Regions from separate parts of the Exiguobacterium sp. s26 genome, predicted to be linked through region 2. Evidence: a T-box and tRNA genes for the amino acid it is inferred to sense, from the RefSeq annotation. Region 2 holds a T-box; the other holds one or more tRNA genes.
The links. A T-box is a leader RNA that pairs with one kind of tRNA and senses whether it is charged. The one in region 2 lies ahead of KNP82_RS04510 (valine--tRNA ligase), so its partner is inferred to be a tRNA-Val.
Positions count from the first base shown of each region.

Region 1: it has a tRNA-Val gene. The T-box ahead of KNP82_RS04510 (valine--tRNA ligase) is inferred to sense a tRNA for this amino acid. The anticodon was not compared.

Region 1 is NZ_JACSLS010000009.1:14,872-19,083, reverse strand. It holds gene KNP82_RS12515 (alpha/beta hydrolase) at 1-374, opposite strand, end outside; gene KNP82_RS12510 (TetR/AcrR family transcriptional regulator) at 501-1,079, shown strand; gene KNP82_RS12505 (DMT family transporter) at 1,091-1,420, shown strand; gene KNP82_RS12500 (DMT family transporter) at 1,417-1,731, shown strand; gene KNP82_RS12495 (GNAT family N-acetyltransferase) at 1,799-2,356, shown strand; tRNA gene KNP82_RS12490 (tRNA-Val) at 2,444-2,516, shown strand; gene KNP82_RS12485 (DUF554 domain-containing protein) at 2,676-3,380, shown strand; gene KNP82_RS12480 (pyrroline-5-carboxylate reductase family protein) at 3,418-4,200, opposite strand.
Region 2 is NZ_JACSLS010000002.1:400,768-404,979, reverse strand. It holds gene hemB (porphobilinogen synthase) at 1-60, shown strand, start outside; gene hemL (glutamate-1-semialdehyde 2,1-aminomutase) at 57-1,361, shown strand; T-box leader at 1,409-1,629, shown strand; gene KNP82_RS04510 (valine--tRNA ligase) at 1,685-4,212, shown strand, end outside.

The DNA.
Region 1 (4,212 bases), on a different contig from region 2:
TTCATGAGCCAGTCGGCGTAAGCCCGACCTCTCCCGCCGAGCGTGGGCCGTGTCTTGGCGAGTTCCGGCCCGATTCGGCGATATAGCATCTCATCCTCATAAAACGAATACTCATCGTAGCGGTCGAGCCAGTCCGGGGCACTCGCGATGGCGACGACCATGAGCGGCAATTGCAAGTCCTCGATGTGGCGGTCGATTGACCAACCTTCGCCGATCGTGGCGGTCTTGCCGTCGAACACGTTTTGACCGTCGTGCATATAGAGGACCGGGATTCGTTCGTCAGCCGACACGAAGTCGGGACGATAGACACGGACAATCCGCTTCCGGCCACGTATGGCCTCGGTCGGTAAGGTGAAGCTGAATTGGTCGAGCATATAAAGCGCTCCTTTCGCAGTCAACTGGTTTTAGTTTGCCGGGTGTGGACGAGAAATGCAATCGCGACACTTGACTACCTACCGTTCGTTAGGTAAAGTGATAATGAAGAAAGGGGTCGATGACGGATGAATACGAAACAACGAATCGAGCTGGCGGCACGGCGGCGCTTTGCGCTTGAAGGGTATGAAGGACTATCATTAGCGGCACTCGCCGAGGATGTTGGCATTAAGAAAGCGTCGCTATACGCCCATATCGAAGGAAAAGAGCAATTGTTCAAACAAGTCGTCGAGGACATGGCAAATCGTTACGATCGCGTCTGGCGAGAAGCGCGGGACGCCACTGAGGGCGCGGCACCGCTCGAACGGATCGAGGCCATCGTCGAGACGTTGATTCGCTTCTTTGAAGAAGAGGAGACATGGATGCTGACGAAGCGGATGTTGCTCGTCCCGCCTCCTGAATTGCGATTGTTCATCGAGACGACGCTCGGGTCGGTCGAGACGGACTTGCAAGCGTTTGAGAAAGAACAGTTTCGATTGGCGATGGAGCAAGGGGCGTTACCCGAACAGTCGCTCGAGGACGTTTACGATGCCTACTATTGTTTTCTCGACGGCGCGCTCATCTCACTCTTCACGCTCGAGACGAATCGCGTCAAGCGGCAACAGGCCGCATTCACCATCTATAAGAAAGGAGTCGGATGGACATGAAACAAGATCAAATGGCCTGGGTTTGGCTCATTCTAGCCGGCCTGCTTGAAATCGTCTGGGCCACGACGATGAAACTGTCGAACGGCTTCACGGTGCTCGGTCCGAGCACCGTGACCGTTCTCTTATTAGTTGTGAGCTTTGGGTTGTTGGCGATGTCGTTCCGGACGTTACCGGCCGGGACCGGTTATGCAGTGTTCACCGGCATCGGGGCCGTCGGAACGGTCATCGTCGGTGCAGTCTTGTTCGATGAGGCGCTGACCGGCATGAAGCTCGTCTTTATCGCGACGCTCCTCATCGGTGTGATTGGACTGAAACAAGTGACAGGAGGAGAATCGGCATGAGTTGGGTATTTTTGATTGGCGCGGGTCTTGCCGAGATGATGGCGGTCTTTTGGATGGGAAAATCGAAAGGCTATCAGATTGTTAAATGGTCGATCTTGTCCGTCGGAACGTTTGCCTTAAGTTTTTATTTGTTGTCGCGCTCGCTCGAGACGCTCCCGCTCGGGCTGGCATATTCGATTTGGGTCGGGATTGGGGCGGCCGGCGGCGTCGTGCTCGGCATGCTGTATTTGAACGAATCGCGGGACCGGTGGCGTATCTTCTTCTTATTGCTTATTATCGGGAGTGTCATCGGATTAAAAGTTGTCGCGTGATCAGGATTAGCTTCGAATAAAAACGGGAATTAAATAGTTCAGACTGTGAACGAAAGGGGCGGGGACGATGAGTCATATCAAACTGCAATCCGAGCGTCTACGACTCGAACCTTACACGATTGCTGATTTTTATTTCGTGAAATCGCTACTCCAAGATCCGCGCGTGATGCGTTTCATTAGCCCGGATGGAAAGCCATATACGGATGAACAGACGATCGAATGGTTCGAGCGCCAGTTGGCCCGCTATCAGACGGGTCGTCAAACCGGGTTGCTCAAATTGATGTCGCATGAAAATGACGAGCCAATCGGTCATGCCGGCACGTTGCTCCATGAACTCGACGGCACGATTGAACTTGAAGTCGGATATTGGTTGGCGCCGAAGCATTGGCATATGGGCTACGGACGCGAGGCAGCGGCTCGTCTCATGCGTCATGCGTTCGAAGAAGGTGAGAAAGAGATCATTTCCTTGATTCATCCGGATAACGTCCCATCGCAACGGGTCGCGAAAGCGAACGGACTGCATTGGGATCGGGATACCGAATATCAAGGCATGCTCGTCTCGGTATATGCCGGTGATTTAGAACGGTTGTGCCGCCATATGAAACGGGAAGAAATGACGCGTTAAAAAAAAGTAAAAAAAGTTTTAAAAAACAGTTGCCAAGGCATTAGTTTCTTGATATATTAATAGTGTCCTTAAGAGAGGACACGACCTGATTCTGTAGCTCAGCTGGGAGAGCGCTACCTTGACAGGGTAGAGGTCGCTGGTTCGAGCCCAGTCAGAATCACTTGGGTGCCAAACCCGATGCGAAACCCATAGGAACGTGGGTTTCCGCGACGCCACTTCTTGCGAGAAGTGGCTTTTTTTTTGTTTTTCTTTCAATTGACAGCCTACATAAACAGTTGGTATATTCCTCTCAATACATACAGAAACGGGGAATTATACGATGGTCTTAACCGGAACAATCGTCAACGCGGCGTTGATCGTGATTGGCACATTACTTGGACTCTTGTTTCACCGCATCCCCGAACGAATGAAAGAGACGGTCACCGCAGCCATCGGTCTCGCCGTCGTCTTGCTTGGCGTTCAAATGGGGATGAAAAGTGAGAACTTTTTAATCGTCATCGGCAGTCTCGTCATCGGGGCTGCACTCGGCGAATGGTGGAAGCTCGATGAGAAGTTGAACGAGGTCGGCTATCAATTGGAACGCCGCCTCGGGGGCAAGAGTAAGTCAAGTATCGCCGAAGGCTTCATCACGGCGACGCTCATCTTCGTCATTGGTGCGATGGCTGTCATCGGCGCGCTCGACAGCGGATTGCGCGGGGATCATGACGTCCTCTATACGAAAGGATTGATTGACGGTTTCACGGCACTCGTCCTCAGCTCGACGCTCGGCATCGGGGTCATGTTCTCGGCCGTCCCGGTACTCTTATACCAAGGAGCAATCGCCTTGCTCGCCATTCAAATCATGAAGTTCATCCCGGAGTCGCTCATGGATGACTTTATTTTAGAGATGACGGCGACCGGTGGTGTCATGATTGTCGCGATTGGGTTGAACTTGGTCGGCATCACGCGGATTCGTGTCGCGAACTTATTGCCGGGAATCTTGATGGTCGCGGTCATCGTCTCGATTTTACATATCGTCCAATAAAAAAATCCGAGAGACGCGATGCGTTTCTCGGATTTTTTCAATTCTTCGGTTGTTCGACTTCTTCTCTCGCACTTTCGCGAAGGGCAGAAGCCATGACGTCTGCTAAATCGCGCGAGCGGAGCACACCGACACCGCGGTCGGTCGGACCGTCTGGCGCGGCCACGTCCGCAATCAAGTCGTTCGTCGGCCGTGTCTCGTGAAGCAACAGTTCAGCCGATCCTTTCATCGCCTGGGCGACGATTTGGCGCGCCGTCGCTTCATCGAAACCGGCATCGGTCAAGACGGGCGTCATCGAACCGACGATTTCATAAAAGAAAGCGGGGCTGCATCCGGCGGCAGCCATGAAGGCGGACATCTTCTTCGCATCCGTCACGGCCGTCCGTCCGACGCGTTCAAACAGCGCCGTCGCGGTCTCACGGACCGTATCATCGGTCTCTGGGCCGAACCAGAGTCCGGTCATCCCGCTCCGATAAGCGACTGGGGTATTCGGCATCGCGCAGACGGCAGGGAGACCTGACGCCTCTTCAATCTCGCTCGGTTCGATATGAGCTGCTACGGAGACGAGGAGCGGTGTGCTCCACGTTTTAGATTGCACGTAAGGAATGACCCCGTCCGGTTGCATCGCGAGGACGACGATGTCATACGCGTTGACATCTTCCTCGTCGACGATTTGCACGCCGAGCTCGGCCTGTAACGCTGTCAAACGGGTCCGGTCACTCCGGTTCGTCATCGTGATTTGTTCAGGCGACACACCAGAGGCAAGCCATCCGCGTACGAGTGACTCACTCATCGATCCTGCACCTACCATTAAAATATTCATTCTCGTCACCTC
Region 2 (4,212 bases):
CTCATCGTCACATATTTCGCAAAAGACGTCTGTCGCTATTTGGAAGGAGACTATTCATGACCTACAAACAAACACGCTCAGAAGCAGCGTTCGAACAAGCACGTCCGCTCATGCCGGGCGGGGTGAACAGCCCGGTCCGTGCCTATAAATCAGTTGGCATGACGCCAATCTTCGCTGAACGCGGTGAAGGCTCACGCGTCTACGACATCGATGGCAACGAATATATCGATTACGTCCTCTCATGGGGACCACTCATCCTCGGCCACCGCGACCCTGTCGTCACGAAGGCGATTCAAGAACAAGCTGAGAAAGGCTGGACGTTCGGGACACCGACCGAGCTCGAAACGAAAATGGCCGAGCTGGTCATCGAGCGCGTCCCATCGATCGAGATGGTGCGCATGGTCAACTCGGGTACGGAAGCGACGATGGCGGCACTCCGCCTCGCACGCGGTTACACGGGCAAGACGAAAATCTTGAAGTTCGAAGGCTGCTACCACGGCCACGGCGACTCGCTTCTCATCAAAGCCGGATCAGGCGTCGCGACGCTCGGTCTCCCGGACTCGCCGGGCGTACCGAAAGACTTGGCGAGCCAGACGCTCACGGTGCCATATAACGATTTGGATGCTCTCCGCATCGCCTTCGAGAAGTTCGGCGACGATATCGCTGGTGTCATCGTCGAACCGGCGGCCGGTAACATGGGCTTCGTGCCACCGCAACCTGGATTCCTCGAAGGACTCCGCGAAATCACGGAACAATACGGCTCGCTCCTCATCTTTGACGAGGTCATGACCGGATTCCGGGTCGGCTATAACTGTGCCCAAGGCTACTTCGGCGTGACGCCAGACTTGACGTGCCTCGGGAAAGTCATCGGCGGCGGCCTACCGGTCGGTGCCTATGGCGGGAAACGCGAGATTATGGAACAAATCGCGCCGCAAGGACCGATTTACCAGGCAGGAACGCTCTCGGGTAACCCACTCGCGATGATCGCCGGCTACACGACGTTGTCGCAACTCAAGCCTGAGCACTATGCTGAGTTCGAACGCAAAGCAGACCGTCTCGCTGAAGGCTATACGAAAGCGGCCGAGAAGTATAACATCCCGCACGACACGAACCGGGCCGGATCGATGTTCGGATTCTTCTTCACGAATGAGAAAGTGACGAACTTCGAGAAGGCGAAGACGGCGAACCTCGACCTGTTCCGCGCTTACTATCAGAAGATGGCGGCGCGCGGCGTGTTCTTGCCACCGTCACAGTTCGAAGGATTGTTCCTCTCGACCGTTCACACGGACGAAGATATCGACTTGACGCTCGCAGCGGTCGACGCGACGTTCAAAGAGCTGCAACAAGAGTTTTCATTGTAATCTTGACGGAACCATCTTCTGTCGCTACAATTATTTAACAGATACGATTAAAAGCTACGATGAGGAATAGTACGCCAATAACATCCTTTTTCAGAGACGCGGCCGCTTGGTGCGAGGCCGCGAAGGATGGTGCGGAAGTCGCCTCGGAGCTGACCTTTTGAACGAAGTAGGAAGGTCCGGTCCATCGACCGTTATTCGATTTTGAGGGCGCCACATGTTGGCGAACTAAGGTGGTACCGCGGAAGATACGGCTTCTTTCGTCCTTAGCGTTAAGGACGAGAGTAGCCGTTTTTTTGTCCACATTATTAGAGGAGGTTGGGCATATGGCCAACGAGACAAACGAAATCACCATGCCGACGAAGTACGATCCAAGTGCGACGGAAGCGAAATGGTATGACTACTGGTTAGAGAACGACGTATTCAAAGCAGACGAGGACGATTCAAAACAGCCGTACACGATTGTCATCCCGCCACCGAACGTAACAGGGAAACTTCACCTCGGACACGCGTGGGACACGACGCTCCAAGACTTATTGACGCGCCTCAAGCGCATGCAAGGCTATGACGTCCTCTGGCTCCCAGGGATGGACCACGCCGGGATCGCGACACAAGCGAAAGTCGAACAGAAGCTCCGTGAGGACGGCATTATGCGCTATGACCTCGGACGCGAGAAGTTCCTCGAGAAGACGTGGGAATGGAAAGACGAGTACGCCGATACGATCCGTGCCCAATGGTCAAAACTTGGCCTCGGTCTCGACTACTCACGTGAGCGCTTCACGCTCGACGAAGGACTCTCGAAAGCGGTCCAGGAAGTGTTCGTCCGCCTCTATGAGAAAGGCTTGATTTACCGCGGCGAATATATCGTCAACTGGGACCCGGCGCAAAAGACGGCCGTTTCGGATATCGAAGTAATCTATCAAGAAGTCGAAGGCGCGTTCTATCACATGAAATACCCGCTCGCTGATGGCTCAGGCCACATCGAGATCGCGACGACGCGTCCGGAGACGATGCTCGGCGATACGGCCGTTGCCGTTAACCCGAAAGATGAGCGTTACGCGCACCTCGTCGGCAAGACGATCATGCTTCCGGTCATGAACCGCGAGATTCCGATCGTCGCTGACGACTACGTCGACATGGAGTTCGGTACAGGTTGCGTCAAGATCACACCGGCGCACGACCCGAACGACTTCGAGATCGGGAACCGCCACGAGCTCCCGCGCATCCTCGTCATGGACGAAGGCGGCAAGATGAACGAGAATGCTGGCAAGTACGAAGGGCTCGACCGTTTCGAATGCCGCAAGCAACTCGTCAAAGACCTAGAAGCAGACGGCACGCTCGTCAAGATTGAGCCACACACGCACTCGGTCGGTCACTCGGAACGTTCAGGCGCAGTCATCGAGCCTTATCTTTCGAAACAGTGGTTCGTCGACATGGAGCCGCTCGCGAAAGCAGCGCTCGAAGCGCAAGGACATGACGATACGAAAGTCAACTTCGTCCCAGAGCGGTTCGAAGGCACATACCTCCGTTGGATGGAGAACATCCGTGATTGGTGTATCAGCCGCCAACTCTGGTGGGGTCACCGCATCCCGGCTTGGTACCACAATGAGACAGGTGAGATTTATGTAGGTAAAGAAGCACCGGCGGACAGTGAGAACTGGCATCAAGATGAAGACGTGCTCGACACATGGTTCTCGTCAGCGCTTTGGCCGTTCTCGACGATGGGCTGGCCGGATACGGACTCGGCAGACTTCAAACGTTACTTCCCGACGAGCGCGCTCGTCACGGGTTACGACATCATCTTCTTCTGGGTATCTCGCATGATTTTCCAATCGCTTGAGTTCACTGGGAAGCAGCCGTTCAACGACGTGCTCATCCACGGTCTCATCCGCGACTCGGAAGGCCGCAAGATGTCGAAGTCGCTCGGTAACGGCGTCGACCCGATGGAAGTCATCGACCAATACGGCGCGGACTCGCTCCGCTGGTTCCTCCTTACGGGATCGACACCAGGGAACGACCTTCGTTTCTATTGGGAGAAAATCGAATCGACATGGAACTTCGCGAACAAGATTTGGAACGCGAGCCGTTTCGCCCTTATGAACATGGACGGCATGAAGTATGAGGAGATCGATTTGTCAGGTGAGAAGACGCTCGCTGACAAGTGGATTCTCACTCGCTTGAACGACACAATCGACCAAGTGACACGTCTCGTCGACAAGTATGAGTTCGGCGAAGCCGGCCGTTACTTGTACAACTTCATCTGGGAAGAGTTCTGTAACTGGTACATCGAGATGGCGAAACTCACGCTCTACGGTGAGGACGAGGCTGCGAAAGCGACGACGCGTTCAGTGCTCGCGTACACGCTCGACTCAATCATGCGTCTCATGCATCCGTTCATGCCGTTCCTCACAGAGGAAATCTGGCAGCACTTGCCGCACGAAGGCGACTCGATTGTCCGTGCGAGCTACCCGACACGCCGCGACGAGCTCCACTTCGCGGACTCGGTACCAGCGTTCGAAGCGGTCATGAACGTCATCCGTTCGGTCCGTAACATCCGTTCGGAAGTGAACGCCCCAATGTCGAAACCGATTCAGCTCTTCATCTCGACGTCGGATGAGGCGACACAAGATTACTTGAGCGCGAACGAAACGACAATCGGCAAGTTCACGAACGCGACCGAGCTCGAAATCGGACGTGGCTTGACGGCTCCTGATAAGTCGATGTCAGCCATCATGACGGGTGCGGAACTGTTCATCCCACTCGCTGACCTCATCAACTTTGAGGAAGAAATCGCCCGTCTTGAAAAAGAAGTGGCGAAGTACGAGAAGGAAGTCGAGCGCGTTCAGAAGAAACT